DNA from 2 places in the Rhodococcus sp. MALMAid1271 genome. Region 2 is predicted to be linked to the other one. Evidence: predicted binding sites of a transcription regulator. Region 2 holds the regulator's gene; the other holds the start of a gene.
The links. The regulator LexA, encoded in region 2, represses DNA repair genes until DNA is damaged. The targets are predictions, from matches to a motif close to CGAACANNTGTTCG.

Region 1 (7,976 bases), on a different contig from region 2:
GACCAAGGCCACGACGAAAGTGACGCCCAGCGGAATTCGATACGTCGACGGCGAGAACACCGCGAGGAGTTTACCGGCGTTGCAGCACCACCACCGTGTCGATTCGCTCGTCACCGTCCGGCGTCGTACGGGTGCGGTGTTCGGCGTGGATCACCTCGAACCCGTCGCCTGCCGCGGCGACAACCGGTTCCGGCCCGAACATTCGATTCTGGGCCGGATGCTGCGATGCGTGGCTGTCGTTGGGGCTGTGGCCGACGATCAGTAGACGTCCTTTCGGCGCAACTGCTGCGGCGAACCTGCGTGTGGTCAGTTCGAGTTCGTCGGGTGGCACCTGCAGGAAGTGCACCGACACCAGATCGAACGCCGCGGCCGGAGGAGTCCAATCCAGAACGTCTTCCTGTCTCCACTCCACCGCGAGTGTCTGCGACTCGAGTGCCTGTTGTGCCGCGCGAGCGCGGCCGAGGGCGACATCGGAGATGTCCACGCCGGTGACGTTCCACCCTTCATCGGCCAGCCACAGGGTGTCGGCACCTTCTCCGCAGCCGATGTCCAGGGCGCGGCCCGGGGTCAGCTCGGACGCCTCTTGTACCAACACGGCGTTGGGGTTTCCGCTCCAGATGGAGGTGCGTTGGTTGTAGAGGTCGTCCCAGAACGCTGCGTCGAACGCGCCGTTCTCGAAATCCGGTTCTGCGTGGCCGCGGTCGTTCTCGGCGTGGATGTGTGCGTGCTTGTGCTCTGCCATGGTTCGAGAGTGCCCGCCGACGAGGCTTGGCGCAAATATCTTTGCTCGATTGGCAAAAGGGTCTGGGTAGAGTCATGCTCGTGACCGAACAGGAACGCGAAGTGCTGACGTGGGAAGCCTTCGGAGACGCCTCGCGTGAACTGACCCGAGTGATCGTCGACGACGGCTTCGTTCCGGACATCGTCATCGCGATCGCCCGTGGCGGACTCGTTCCCGCGGGCGCGATTGCCTACGCGATGGGAGTCAAGGCTGCGGGCACCCTCAACGTCGAGTTCTACTCGGACATCGAAGAGACCTTGCCCGATCCTGTTGTCCTGGAACCGCTTCTGGACACCGACGCCATCGTCGACAAGAAGTTGCTCGTCGTCGACGACGTCGCCGATTCCGGCCGCACGCTCGCCCTGGTGATCGATCTGCTGAAGGCACACACACCCGACGTCCGGTCGGCAGTGATCTACACCAAGCCCAGAACCATCGTGCAGCCGGATTACTCGTGGCGAGAGACCGACAAGTGGATCAATTTTCCGTGGTCCACATTGCCGGTCATCACCTGAGTTATTCGCTGGAGACGTCGATGAGCACCTTGCCGACGGTTCCGTTTTCGACGGCGTCGTGAGCCGCAGCGGTCTCGCTCAAAGAGAAGCGGTGCAGCGGTAGACCGGTGGCTTCACCCACCTCCAGCACACCTGCGGCTGCCGCGGCGCTGACATCTGCTTCGGCGTTGCGCAGCGCCTCGTCGCCCACGGTGTAGAGGAGTACGAACTGGTAGCGGGTGTTGAGCACCATGTTCGGCCGGACGTCGAGGGTCACGGTGTCGCCACCATTGTTGGCGTACACCGCGATCGATGCGCGGTTCGCTCCCACGGCTGCGTTGAGTGCGGCGTTCTGTGCGGGAGCGACCTCGACGATGAGGTCGATTCCGTCGGGAACCAACTCGCGGATCTCTGCGGCGGCGTCGCCGGTCTTGTAGTTCACCACGTGGTGCGCACCCGCGGCGGTGGCCAGTGCGCCCTTCTCCGGGCCGCTGACCGTCGTCACCACAGTCGCGCCCGCCCAGCGGGCCAACTGGATCGCGGCATGCCCGACGGCACCGGCACCACCGGCGACGAGTACAGACTTGCCGTCCAGTGCGCCCGGGTGCAGTCGGGTGGGTCCGTCCTCGGAGACGGTCAGTGCGCGGTGCGCCGTCATCGCGGGCACTCCGAGGCTGGCACCCACGTCGAAGCCGACGCCCTCGGGCAGAGGCACCACCCGAGAGGCGGGCAAAATCGCAAACGACTGTGCTGTTCCGGTCGGACGCTGATGCTGGGCCAAGTACACCCAGACGCGATCTCCGACGGAGACGCCATCGACATCGGGGCCGACTGCGTCGATCACCCCGGCACCGTCCTGGTTCGGAACCACCTCGTCGAATGCCAGCTTCTCACCCGGCCCGGAGCCGGTTCGATTCTTCCAGTCCGTCGGATTGACGCCCGAGACGACGATGCGGACGCGGACTTCGCCTGCGGCGGGCTCGGTCACCTCGCGGTCCTTCAACTCGAGGACGGAGGAATCGCCGGTGCGGGTGTACACAATTGCTGGAGCTGTCATATTCGGTGCAACGCGCCTGGAGGACCCGGATGTTCCCTGCGACGCAATCGGGGTATGCATGACTGGTTATCAGTGCTCGACGAAAGAGGGGTATTCGATGAACCACAACGACCTGCTCACCGACGCGTTCGGTCGGATCAAGGAACTCGTCCACTCGGTGCTGGACGAGATTCCGGCTGCGGCGTTGACCTATCGCCCCGATTCCGAGGCCAACAGCATCGCGTGGTTGCTGTGGCACCTGACGCGGGTGCAGGACGATCACATCGCTGGTGTGGCCGGAAGCGAGCAGGTCTGGAATTCGGATTCGTGGTTCGAGCGCTTCGATCTTCCGTTCGACCGCTCCGACATCGGGTACGGCCAATCGTCCTCCGAGGTCGCTCAGGTCACCTCGAGCGCCGAGTTGCTGCGTGAGTACCACGACGCCGTGCACTCGAAAACCGTTGCCTACCTGAGCGGTATCTCGACCGACGATTTGGACCGGATCGTCGACGAGAACTGGGATCCGCCGGTCACATTGGGGGCGCGGCTGGTGTCCGTGGTCGCCGACGACCTTCAGCATGCCGGGCAGGCCTCGTATGTTCTCGGCCTGTACACCCGGCAGGCCTAGCCGTCAGGCGTAACGCTTCTGCAGGTTCTCCAGCGTCTTACGGATGTTTCGACGCTGGAACTGCGGAAATGTCTTGCCGCTGGTGACGATCTTGTCGAACACCAGGGCCAGGGCGTCGGGCCATTTCGTTCGGTCGTCGGTCCAGGTCTCGGTGACTCTCGTGCCGCCGGCGACAGGCTCGAAGTCGTATCGCCAGGTTGCGTTCGCGCCCTTGATCTTCGGAGCGCTCTTGCCGATGGCGTGGACACGGAACTCGAAGGTCTTGCCCGGGTCGGCCGCCGTGACGGTGCAGCGAGTGATCCACTTCGCCCGGCCGCGCTTGTTGGTTCCGTCGAACACCATTCCCACGTAAGCGCTCTCGCGGGGTTCGTGGACCGTGGCACCGGTATTTTCGGGGCTCCACTGGCCCATCTTGGTGGGGTCGCTGATCGCAGCGTAAAGAGTGTCGGCGTCGGCGGCGACGACGATGCTGTCGGAGACTTCGAGTTCGCGTTTCATGAGGACGCACCGTTCTTCAGGCCGGGATGAATTCGAGTGAGCATGGGCACCAACAGGGTTCGCGGGGTGATTTGGGCGAAGATCGATCCGATGCGGTTGGCGGGCCCGGGGATCGATACCATGCGTCCCTTGGCCATGTCGTCGACGGCAGTCTTCGCCACCGCTTCTGCCGACACCCACATGATCGATGGAAGTGCTTTTTCGGCATCGTCTTTCGCGAAACCTGCGGCCTCACCGAATCCGGTGTGCACCGGGCCGGGGCACAGCGCAGTTGCGGTCACTCCGGTGCCGCGCAGTTCGCCGGTCAGAGATTGGGTGTAGGAGAGCACGAATGCTTTGCATGCGCCGTAGCCGGCTTGGCCGGGCAAGGGCTGGAACGCGGCGGTCGAGGCGACATTGAGCAGTGCGCCGCGTCGTCGTTCGGTCATGCCGGGGAGGAAGCGGGTGCACAGGTCCGCGACGGCGACCACGTCGACCTCGATCATGTGCATCTCGGCGTCCGGGTCGGATTCTGCGACCGGTCCGAGCGTGGAGAGCCCGGCGTTGTTGATCAGGATGTCCGGGATCAGGCCGAGTTCGGTGATACGACCGAGTAGTTCTGCACGCACCGTGCGATCGGAGAGATCCGCCGCCAGCACCTCCGCCCGTACACCCAGCGCGCGGATCTCCTGTGCCAACTCTTCGAGTTTGTCGGCGCGCCGGGCGACGAGAGTGACGCCGTGGCCTCGGGAGGCGAGTTGGCGAGCGATGGCGGCCCCGATTCCGGAGGACGCTCCGGTCACCACGGCTGTCCGGTCAGGTGCTGGGCGGGGAAGGCTCATGTGTCCCACCGTAGCGAACGACTGCTGTGCAGCGCATTTGAGTCGATGTAGAAGGGTAGCCTACTCTTACTTCACGCTGTGATTGTTCGTCGAGAGGTAGCCATGTTTTCAGCTCCCAGGGTCGGTCCACGGACTGCCCGCCGTGCGTCTCTACTGTCTGCGCTCGCCGCTTCGGCGCTTGTCGTCGCCGCATGTTCGAGTGCCGAGGATCGCGAACCCGATCGTTCCGGCGGTGAGTTCACGGCCGTGACGATCGACTCGGCCTTGGGCCGGGCGGTCATCACCGAGAAGCCCGAGCGCATCGTCACTCTCGGTCAGGGTTCGGCGGAAACGGCGATCGCGCTGGGTACCGTCCCGGTCGGCGTGGAGGAGTATTCGTGGGGTGCCGACGACACCGGCTACCTGCCGTGGATTCATGACGCGGTCACCGAAGCGGGGGCCGAGCTTCCCGAACAGTTCACCGGCGGAACCGAATTGAACATCGAGGCCGTCGCCGCTCTCGATCCCGATCTGATTCTGGCGCCGTGGTCGGGAGTGACACAGGATCAATTCGACAAACTCAGTGCCTTCGCTCCGGTGGTCGCGTAAAAGGAGCAGCCGTGGACGACGACTTGGGAAGACCAGATCACCGTGATCGGCAAGGCCATGGGCGAACAGGAGAAGGCTGCGGAGGAGATCGACAGGATCGAGAGCCGCTTCGCGGATGCCGCTGCCCAGCACCCCGAGTATGCGGACGTGAGCTTTTCGTACATCTACAACACCGGTCCCGGGACGCTCGGAGTGTTTCTCGCCGACGAGCAGCGCGTCGCGATGGTCCGCGGGCTAGGGCTGCAGGTAGATCCGGTGGTGAACACACTGGACGAAACCGAGGGCACCGATTCGTCGGTCATCGGGTTGGAGAATGGGAACCTGCTCAACGATTCCGACCTGATCTTCACGTTCTACTCGGACCCGCAGAACCGAACGGACACCGAGAATCAGCCTGCCTACAAGCAGATTCCGGCCGTGTCCCGCGGTTCGGTCGTGGCACCGACGGATCAGTCGTTCGTCACCGGGTCGTCCATCATCAATCCGCTGACGGTGCCCTGGGCACTCGAGCGCTATGTGCCGATGATCGACGAGGCGGTTGCGAAGCTCGACGCGAACTAGGTCAGTAGACCTCGCGCTGTCGTGCTGTACCAACACCTGCTCGAGGTGATGTGGCACGACCGCGGTGTCTACTCCTTGATTCGACCGAATCAGCCTGTCGAATGACCTCTTCCGGCCCCGCACCGTGTTCTCGGTGCGGGGCTGGATTGCGTTTCGGGGTCGTTCAGGTGTGGGCGGGTTCAGGCGATGTGGGGGCCGGCTCGGGCGTGGGAGGGTCGGGGTTCTCGGTTGGGGTCCACTGATGCCGGTGGGATGAACCAGGGGTGGTTGTCGTCGCCGATGAACACTTCCCAGTCCGAATAGTGGATGAGTCGGTGGTGGAAGCCGCAGAGTAGGACGAGGTTGTTCAGGTTGGTGGGGCCGCCGTCTGCCCAGTGTCGGATGTGGTGGCCTTCGGTCCAGGCGGCGGGTGTGCCGCAGCCGGGGAATGCGCAGCCGTGATCGCGGGCGGTCAGGGCGCGTTTCTGTGTGGCGGTGACCGTGCGGGCGGTGCGGGCGAGGTTGATCGGGTTACCGGTCTCGTCCATCACGATGGCGGTGAGGATGCAATCGCACGCCAGTTGCCGGGAGGTGGTGCGCGAGAGTGGTCCCATCCAGGGCAGCCACCCGACACTGGTGCCGTCACCGAACACGTCCCGATAGGTGCCGCGATCGGTAGGCGGTCCGGCAGCGCTGTCGGTGTCGGATTCGTTTGTGGCGTTCGACTCGGCCGTGTCGGGGTGTCTTGGGCCGCCGGTGTCGACCGGGTCGACTGCGTCCCTTTCGGTGGAGTTGTCGGATTGCGCTGCGGTGCTTGAGGTTTCGTCGTCGGCGATGTCGTCGGTACTGTTCCCGCTGCCGGTGAGGTCGGTCAGATCTCGCAGGTTGATGTGGAGGTTGACGTGCGGTTTTTCTCCACCTTCGGTGGGCCGGTTGTTGGCGGCGAGGTAGCGGTCGAGGATGTGTCCGAATGCGTCGGCGCGGCGTCGGGCGGGGCTGCGTTCGTCGGGGGTGCCGTCGACGGCGGGGCGGGGTGCGGTCAGGGGTGAGAGGGCGGTGAGGAGTTTTTCGCCGGTGACGGCATCGAAGCCACCTTTCATGATCATTCGTCCGTTGAGGGTTTTCGAGGCGAAGAGTTCGTTGCGGTCGGTGTCCTCGGCGGGTGGGGTGGTGCCGCCGTAGAGGTCGTGCAAGCGGGTGATGGCTGCGCGTAGGGGTCCGGTGCGGGCTTCGGGTCCGGTCGCGGCGGTGATCAGCGCTGCTCGAGCCATGTCGCGGCCCTCGGGTGGGAGGTCGTGGGGTGGGGTTTCGGCGAAGTCGAGGATGAGGGCGGCATGGTCGATGGACATGACGCCGGTGTTGACGGCGTCGGCGATGTCGGGGAAGTTCTTCAGTCCGCGGGCGAGGGCGAGAATCTTGTTCGCTTTGGACGGCGAGAGCAGGGTGGTGGAGGTGAGCCAGCCGGCGGGGCCGGGGAAGCCGAGTTTCTCGCGGGTGACGCGGGTGTCGACCTCGGCGACGAGGGCGATGCGGCGGGCTTCGAGCAACTGGATCTGGTGGGAGACCGCGGCGGCGTCGGCGAGGAGTTGGTCCTCGCTCAGTTGCCAGATCTCGGTCGTCATGACCCAACAGTATCGAACTGGTGTTCGAGTCTCAATGATCGTCGAATCGAAAACTATTGCCCTGCACAACTATTCGAGAGCACGTTCTTGTCGGTAGCTCGTGGTAGGCGTCCTGCGCGGGCATTCGAGGGCCGTCAGTCTGTCCGCCTGCGCGATTTCACACTGTGAATGTGAATGCACTCGCGGGTGGCATCGATGAACTCCCCGGTGCTGCCCGGGGGTGTCCCTGTGGTTTTCGTCGAGCCCAACGCCGGTCGTTGGTTGAAGAGATCGGGATCGTCGGCCAGGATGGCGTTATGTCGGGTATTCGGTTCGTGCGGCGTATGGACGGGTTGACCTACGAGTTCGCCCGCGACGGAGAAGCTGACGGGTTTCTGTCGTATAAGCGGGTCGACCTCGATATGTGGTGTCGACGACTGCCTGATTTCGGTTGGGTGGTGTGCGATGCGGCCGGTGTGGTGTCCGTTCGACGCGGCAGGTCGAGGTGACCTGCCGCCCGAGGGCGTGTGGGTGAGCCGTAAGGGCGAACGATCCTATGTCTATGACCTCGTGCGCGCCGAGGCTCGACCGGCGACGGGATCCGGGATTCGTTAGGGCTGCTTGGTTTTCAGCATCGCGTAGAGGACGTCGCAGCGTCGTCGGGCAAGGCAGATGAGCGCGGCGTTGCGCTTCTTGCCTTCGGCTCTTGTTCGGTCGTTGTAGGTGCGAGAGGCGGGGTCGTGCAGGGCCGCGAACGCCGAGAGGAACAACACCCGTTCGAGTTTGTGGTTGCCTGATCGGGACAGGAAGAAGTCGTACCGGGACCGGCGACCGTGGGCCTGGTCTCAGACCCACGAACAAGGTAGCGGGGGCGTCGTCCACAGTGGCGGGACCGCCTGCGCGGGCAGGTGTCGAACGTCAGCGCTGCTGAGTCTTTCGCAACCACCACAGCCCCGCGATGGGGAGCACTACCGGGATGAAGAGGTAGC
Region 2 (7,976 bases):
CCGTGGACACGGCGGACCACACCCAGCCGATCGAGGGTGGCGAGATCGCGTCTGACCGTCTCGGTTGTGACGCCGTAGGTGGTCGAAAGCTCGTTCACGGAGACGCGGCCCTGCGTGCTGATCAGCTCAGCGATTGCGTGCTGTCTCTCTTCGGCGTACACCTGCGTCTCCTTCCGGGTCGATGTTGCTTTATGTTGTTTTACGCCCGTGTGTGTTGACATGTCAAGGGTTTGGAGTAATCTCGGTCACAACACCAGCGAGCAACCGGCTACACCACAGCTCGCCGAACAGCACGAAGGCTTTTGTTCACTCAGGATCCGAGGAGGACCACATGACGGGATCGGTTAGCACCGCTTCGACTGGACGTACCGCCACGACAGTGGATGTCATCGAGGGCGGACCAGTGCAGGCCGCTCTGCACGGCACACCCGTCGTGCCTGGTGTCGGCTACGGTCCTGTCATCCGCCCCGGTGCCCGCCCTGCCATTCCAGCCGACACCGGTGAAGTGGCCGAGGCCGATCGCGGTGCCGAAAAAGACATCTTCGACGCCGCCGCGAACGAGGTCGCCGGCCGTTTGCGCGGCCGCGCCGAGCTGGCAACCGGAGCTGCCTCGGAGGTGCTGTCGGCCAATGCCGCGATGGCAGCCGACCGTGGCTGGCTCGGTGCCGCTCGGTCCTCGATCGCCAAGGGCAGCTCCGCGGTGAGCGCAACGGCAGCGGCCACTGACAAGTTCGCCGCGATGTTCACCCAGCTCGGTGGCCTCATGGCCGAGCGGGTGACCGACCTGCGCGATATCCGCGATCGAGTCATCGCCGAGATCCTGGGCTTGCCGGAACCCGGTGTCCCCGTGCCGGCCGAAGCGTCGGTCCTGTTCGCCGACGACCTGGCACCTGCCGACACCGCAGGTCTCGACCCCACCCTCATCGTCGGACTCGCCACCTCGTTGGGCGGCCCGACCAGCCACACGGCGATCATCGCGCGTCAGCTGGGGATTCCGTGCATCGTCGCGGTATCCGGTCTCGACGACATCGCTGCAGGAACGCATGCATCGGTCGACGGAACCAGCGGCCGCATCGAACTCGAACCCGACCCCGAATCGGCTCGCGCCGCAGTGGTGTCGGCCCGTGACGAACTCGACCGCGTATCCCGGTGGGTCGGCCCCGGTGCCACCGCAGACGGGCATTCGGTCGACATCCTCGCCAACGTCCAGGACGGCGCAGGCGCTCGCGCAGCGCGAAACAGTGCTGCCGACGGCGTCGGTCTGTTCCGCACCGAACTGTGCTTTCTCGACCGGGACTCCGAGCCCACCGTCGACGAACAGGCCGAGATCTACGCCCAAGTGCTCGACGCGTTCGCGGGCAAGAAGGTCGTCGTCCGCACCCTCGATGCAGGGTCCGACAAGCCCCTTCGGTTCGCCACCCATCCCGACGAGGCCAATCCGGCACTGGGTATTCGCGGCATCCGCATCGCCGAGGCAGACCGAGGAATTCTGTACCGACAGCTCGACGGCATCGCCGCAGCCGCCAAGGCCACGGACTCTTCCCCCTGGGTCATGGCTCCGATGATCGCGACCGCCCAGGAAGCGAAGGACTTCGCCGCCGACGTCCGCGAGCGTGGCCTCACCCCGGGCGTCATGATCGAGGTGCCTGCGGCTGCCCTGTTGGCCGAGCACATCCTCGAGCACGTGGACTTCCTGTCCATCGGAACCAACGACCTCGCGCAGTACACGATGGCGGCCGACCGCATGTCCGCTCAGCTCGCCGGTCTGACCGATCCGTGGCAGCCGGCCGTGCTGTCACTCGTGGCACACACCGCGGCCGCCGGAGCCAAGGCGGGTAAGCCCGTGGGCGTCTGCGGAGAAGCCGCCGCCGACCCGCTGCTGGCGTGCGTGCTGGTCGGACTCGGCATCACCTCGCTCTCTGCTGCATCGGCAGCCGTCGCCCATGTGGGTTCCAGATTGGCGACGGTCACCCTGGATCAGTGCAAGGCGGCTGCGGCCGCCGCCCTGAAGACCGACAGCACCGCGGCGGCCCGAGAGGCAGTGAGCGCAATCCTCGGCTGAACGCCTAGTCTGCTCGAATAATGAACAATCTCGGTTGGACGCTGCACGGAAACGGAAGAACTGTCACCGCTGGAGCGGTGGTGTCGCCGGACGAACGCCTGACCTGGCCGCGCACCATCGGTATCGGCATGCAGCACGTCATCGCCATGTTCGGGGCAACGCTGCTGGTTCCGACGATCACGGGCTTTCCGGTGTCGACGACGCTGCTGTTCTCGGGCATCGGAACGGCACTGTTCCTGCTCATCACCAGAGGACGGGTGCCGAGCTACCTCGGGTCCTCCTTTGCGTTCCTGGCCCCACTCGGTGCCACCCAGGCCAACGGGCCGGCCGCGCAGCTCGGAGCCGTGCTGTGCGTCGGCGTTGTGCTGGCGGCGATCGGCTTCGTGGTCAAGTTCGCAGGCAGGCGTGTGCTCGACGCGGCGATGCCGCCCGTGGTGACCGGCGCCGTGGTGGTGTTGATCGGGTTGAACCTGGCACCGGCCGCGACGACGTCGTTCGAAGCGCAGCCGCTGATCGCGGCCGTGACGCTGGTTGCGATCCTGCTGGCCACGGCCATCGGACCAGGACTGCTCGGCCGCCTCGGGATCTTGCTCGGTGTCGTGGTGGGCTGGGTGTTCGCTGCCCTCACCGGTGGGATCGCGCAACCACGCCTGGACGCCCTGAACGCCGCGAGCTGGATCGGGCTGCCCGAGTTCCGTGGGCCGTCCTTCGAACTGTCGGTGATCCTGGTGGCACTGCCGGTGGTGATCGTCCTGGTCGCAGAGAACGTCGGGCATGTCAAAGCGGTGGCAGCGATGACCGGCAAGAACCTCGACGACGTGGCAGGTGACGCGCTGATCGCCGACGGCCTGGCGACCACCCTGGCGGGAGCAGGTGGTGGCTCCGGAACCACCACGTACGCAGAGAACATCGGCGTCATGGCCGCCACCCGGGTCTACTCGACCGCGGCGTACTGGGTCGCAGCTCTGACAGCAATCGTGCTGGCGTTCTCGCCCAAGTTCGGTGCCCTGATCTTCACGGTGCCCGACGGCGTCATCGGAGGGGCGACGCTGGTCCTGTACGGACTCATCGGATTGCTGGGAGTGCGCATCTGGACCGATGCCAAGGTGGATTTCGCCGATCCGATCAATCTGATCGTCGTTGCTGCGGCCCTCGTCGCGGGAATCGGCGACCTCACGCTGACCGTCGGATCGGTCGAACTCGGCGGTATCGCATGGGGTTCGCTCGGCATTCTTCTCGGCTACCCGATCGTCTCGGCACTCGCGAGGCGCGCAGGCAACGGCGGGCGTTAGCGGGTCTCGGTCACGGATCGCGCGCGTTTTGGTCATCGACCGCCGCCGCGCGCCGAACGTAGTGTTGGATCGCGACGTCAGTCGTACCGACGACCGCGATCGGAACCAGACCGCAGGTCGAAGTCGGTACGCACCGAACAAGGAGATCTGCGTGGAACGCACACTTTTCGAGCCCGAGCACGAGCTGTTCCGGGAGTCCTACCGGAAGTTCCTCGAACAACACGTAGCACCCAACCATGCGAAGTGGGAAGAGCAGAACATCGTCGATCGCGGCGTCTGGGTCGAGGCCGGTAAGCAGGGCTTCCTCGGAACGGCCGCGCCGGAGGAGTTCGGCGGCGGCGGCGTCAAGGACTTCCGCTACAACGCCATCGTCACCGAAGAAACCACCCGCGGCGGCTACAGCGGTATCGGATTCACCTTGCACAACGACGTCGTCGCGCCCTACCTGATCGACTTGGCCAACGACGAGCAGAAGCAGCGCTGGCTCCCCGGATTCTGCTCCGGTGAGTTGATCACCGCGATCGCCATGACCGAGCCCGGCACCGGAAGCGACCTGCAGGGCATCAAGACCAAAGCAGTACGTGACGGCGACGACTGGATCCTCAACGGGTCGAAGACGTTCATCACCAACGGGATCAACGCCGACCTGGTGATCGTGGTGGCCTGCACCGACCCCGAGAAGGGTGCGCAGGGCTTCAGCCTGCTGGTCGTCGAACGCGATATGCCCGGGTTCGAGCGTGGGCGCAATCTCGACAAGATCGGCATGAAGGCCCAGGACACCGCCGAGCTCAGCTTCACCGACGTGCGCGTGCCTGCCGCCAACCTGCTCGGTGAAGAAGGCATGGGCTTCATCTACCTGATGCAGAACCTGCCCCAGGAACGCCTGTCGATCGCAGTGGTCGCCGCGGCAGCCATGGAATCGGCACTGGACATGACGATCCAGTACTGTCGCGACCGCAAGGCTTTCGGAAAGTCGATCGGCAAGTTCCAGAACACCCGATTCGTCCTGGCGGAGTTGGCAACCGAGACCACCGCCACCCGCATCATGGTCGACAAATTCATCGAACTGCTCAACGCAGGCACCCTGACCGTTCAGGAAGCCGCGATGGCGAAGTGGTGGACCACCGAGAACCAGGTCAAATTGATCGACCGGTGCCTACAGCTGCACGGCGGTTACGGCTACATGAAGGAATACCCGATCGCCAAGGCGTACATGGACTCTCGCGTTCAGACCATCTACGGCGGAACCACCGAAATCATGAAGGAGATCATCGGGCGCGGCTTGAACCTCTGATTCGCCCCCCGACGGACACGAAGGGCCGCAGCACAGACGTGCTGCGGCCCTTCGCATGTCAGCCCTTCGCCTGTCGGCGGAGAGGTTCCCTAGAGCTTGCGCATCACGGTGACGACCTTGCCGAGGATGGCGGCATTGTTGCCCGGAATCGGCTCGAACAGCGGGTTGTGCGGCAGTAGCCACACCTCGCCCTTGGACCTCTTGAAGGTCTTGACCGTCGCTTCGCCGTCGATCATCGCCGCGACGATGTCTCCGTTGTCTGCCACGGATTGCTGACGGACGACAACCCAGTCTCCGTCGCAGATCGCCGCGTCGATCATCGACTCGCCGACGACCTTGAGCAGGAACAGTGAACCCTGACCGACCAACTCGCGGGGGAGGGGAAAGACGTCCTCGACGGCTTCCTCGGCGAGGATCGGACCACCGGCGGCAATGCGTCCCAGGACGGGTACGAACGTCGGCGTCGGGAGTCGGTCCTGATCCTCCGCGGAACCGTCGACCGCGGCGGCCGCCTGATCGGCCTGAACCTCGTCGAGCCCGCGTACGTCGACCGCCCGGGGACGGTTGGCGTCACGTCGGAGGAATCCCTTGCGTTCGAGGGTGCGTAGCTGGTGCGCGACGGAGGAGGTCGAGGTCAGACCCACCGCGTCACCGATCTCGCGAATGCTCGGCGGATATCCGCGTTCGGTGACCGAGGCTCGGATGACTTCGAGGACCTTCCGTTGGCGTTCGGTCAGCCCCGCGGCGATGTCGGTGCCGACTTCCATCGCCTTGGGTGTCGGTTCGGCGGCCGGCTTGCCTGCCGCAACCTTCGTGGCCGCCGTCTTGGAACCCGTCGTCTTCGAACCCGTGGTCGACCTCGTCGAGGTCTGGTCCTTCATGCTGTCGGCCTCCTGCTGGTGTCCTGGATCCGGTCTGCGTGCGTCGGTCTGCGCGGACTGGAGTTGATGGTGTCGACTCGTGTGGCGTGTGGTTTCTGCCACGAATCTAGCGTGTATCAGCTGTTGAATCAAACATCTGTTCGACTCGTGTCGCGTTTTCTGCAGACTTTGTCGGAGCCCCGTGATAGAACTTCGAACAAGCGTCCATCGAACGCCTGATCGAACAATCGATCCAACGAGCGAAGTCGAGGTTCCGATGACCATCATCACCGATCGCCCCACCGCTGCAGGTATCCGTACCCGGTCCACCGTGGTGGAGCGTCGTCGCCGGGTTCGTCCCGCGCTTCGGAGTTCGGTCGCCGCACCGGGGGTCACGACCGCGCGTCGTGTGCAGCCGACCGCGTGCCTGCCGGTGCTGGCCCCGTCCCGGACCGAGGTCACCGATCGCGAGCTGGCCGATCGTGAGTTCGACGAGACCTCGGCTCACTTCGCGGGCCAGCCGGTCCGGACGAGATCGTTGGTGCTGTGGGTGCTCGCAGTTGTTGTCGTGGCCGGCGGCCTGATCGGCATTGCCAATGTTCGGGCAGCTGCGCCGGATGCAGCCGTGCAGCCGACCGGCGTGGTGGAGGTCCACAACGGAGTTGTCGTCGAGTACGCGCCGGGCAGGTGACCACCGGCCCCATCGCTCGTGGGCAGACTGAGTATCCTCGACTGACTGCTCCGACACACATGTTTCACGTCGGAGCATCGGCTACGACGGAGGCTCCTTCATGCATTGCCCGTTCTGCAGGCACCCCGATTCACGCGTGGTCGACTCGCGAGACATGGACGAGGGGCAGGCAATCCGGCGTCGCCGCTCCTGCCCGGAATGTGGCCGGCGCTTCACCACTGTCGAGGCCGCCGTGCTCGCCGTCGTGAAGCGCAGCGGAGTGACAGAGCCGTTCAGTCGCGAAAAGGTCGTCAAGGGAGTTCGCAGGGCCTGCCAGGGCCGGGACGTCGACAACGACGCGTTGAACCTCCTCGCTCAACAGGTAGAGGACGCCATTCGGGCCGCCGGGTCCGCGGAAATCCCCAGTAACGAGGTCGGGTTGGCCATCCTGGGACCGCTTCGCGATCTCGACGAGGTGGCGTATCTCCGGTTCGCGTCGGTGTACCGCTCGTTCAGTTCGGCCGAGGACTTCGAGAAGGAAATCCACGAGCTTCGTAAGCATCGTGAGTCCGCCGACATCGACTGAGAGTCGATGCCATCAGCGGGCCTGTTCCGAGATCGCCTTCTCGAGACGCTTCTCCGAGACCGGATATGCCGTCCTAATTCCTTGAGCGAACAGCCCCACCCGCAATTCCTCGATCATCCAGAACAGTTCCTGCACTCCCGCACTGTTCTTTCTCGCTTCCGGAAGCGAATCGAGCAACCGCCCGTACGAGTCGTAGACGCGATCGAGAACGTCCATCGCCGCAGCGTCTCGGCCCGCACTGCTCGGCAGCGTGGCCAATCGCTTCGCCGCCGCGGCGAGATAGCGTGGCAGGTCTGCCAATCTGCGAGAACCGAACTCGGTCACGAACCCGCGAAAGATCAAGCCGTCGAGTTGTTCACGGACATCGTCGGCTGGTTCACCCGATGACGACTGCAATGTCGCCGACACTGCGAGTGCTGCGGTCAGCACGGGACGGACCAGTGCCAGTATCGCTGCGGTGCGCTGTGGAACCTCGGCATCGACCAGCGCGCGCAGCTTCTCGAAGGCCTCCGGATCGCGGACGGGCCCACCGTGCGCGTCCATGGCCTCCTCCACCGCGAGGACTCGGCACTCCTCCAGGAGGGCGTCCACGCTTCCGTACGGATTCTGGCCGAGGGCAAGACGTTCCGCAGTCGGCAGACCGGCCAGCAGTGCTTTGGTGCCCTTGGGTGCAGACGCGAGAAGCAGCGCTCTGGTGCCCGACCGCATCGCCGCGCGCTGCTGGGCCGGAGTGCTCAGAACCCGCACTGCGACACCGGACCCTTCCGGTACCAACGCCGGGTAGCCGGTGACTATCTGCCCACCGACCTCCCGGGTGACCGTCGACTCCAGCCGTCCCAGCGTGCTCGACGTCCAGGCCAACGACGGTGCACGCTCGGCGTCGCCGACCGCGCTCGCGACCTGACGACCCACCTCCCCGGACAGTCCGGCGCGCAGTGCAGCGAGATTCTTGTCGCTACCCAACACTTTTCCGCTGGCGTCGACGGCCGAGAACGTCATCCTCAGATGCTCGGGTAGCGCCGCCGTATCGAAGTCCTTGGCCGTGATGTGGCACTGGGCAGCACGCGAAAGCTCACGAGCCAAGGCCGTCACCAGAGTTTCCGATCGCGGCTTCATCACCGCCAACGCCGCGGCGGCGAAGTCGGGAGCCGGAACGACGTTGCGACGCAGCGCCTTCGGCAGTGTCTTGATCAATGCCGTCACCAACTCTGC

Region 1: a site for LexA is predicted at 7,022-7,035, ahead of ACOQFP_RS12890 (DUF222 domain-containing protein). Genes of this name have one in related genera too.

Annotation. Positions count from the first base shown of each region.
Region 1 is NZ_JBMIRQ010000087.1:18,479-26,454, reverse strand. It holds gene ACOQFP_RS12930 (VanZ family protein) at 1-60, opposite strand, end outside; gene ACOQFP_RS12925 (class I SAM-dependent methyltransferase) at 71-742, opposite strand; gene ACOQFP_RS12920 (phosphoribosyltransferase) at 817-1,296, shown strand; gene ACOQFP_RS12915 (NADPH:quinone reductase) at 1,298-2,332, opposite strand; gene ACOQFP_RS12910 (mycothiol transferase) at 2,430-2,939, shown strand; gene ACOQFP_RS12905 (SRPBCC family protein) at 2,943-3,437, opposite strand; gene ACOQFP_RS12900 (SDR family NAD(P)-dependent oxidoreductase) at 3,434-4,258, opposite strand; partial or broken gene ACOQFP_RS12895 (iron-siderophore ABC transporter substrate-binding protein) at 4,361-5,407, shown strand; gene ACOQFP_RS12890 (DUF222 domain-containing protein) at 5,587-7,008, opposite strand; partial or broken gene ACOQFP_RS12885 (IS110 family transposase) at 7,599-7,790, opposite strand; gene ACOQFP_RS12880 (hypothetical protein) at 7,906-7,976, opposite strand, start outside.
Region 2 is NZ_JBMIRQ010000097.1:13,060-21,035, reverse strand. It holds gene ACOQFP_RS14670 (DeoR/GlpR family DNA-binding transcription regulator) at 1-161, opposite strand, end outside; gene ACOQFP_RS14665 (phosphoenolpyruvate--protein phosphotransferase) at 332-2,062, shown strand; gene ACOQFP_RS14660 (solute carrier family 23 protein) at 2,083-3,354, shown strand; gene ACOQFP_RS14655 (acyl-CoA dehydrogenase family protein) at 3,506-4,648, shown strand; gene lexA (transcriptional repressor LexA) at 4,738-5,415, opposite strand; gene ACOQFP_RS14645 (hypothetical protein) at 5,786-6,199, shown strand; gene nrdR (transcriptional regulator NrdR) at 6,300-6,764, shown strand; gene hrpA (ATP-dependent RNA helicase HrpA) at 6,777-7,976, opposite strand, start outside.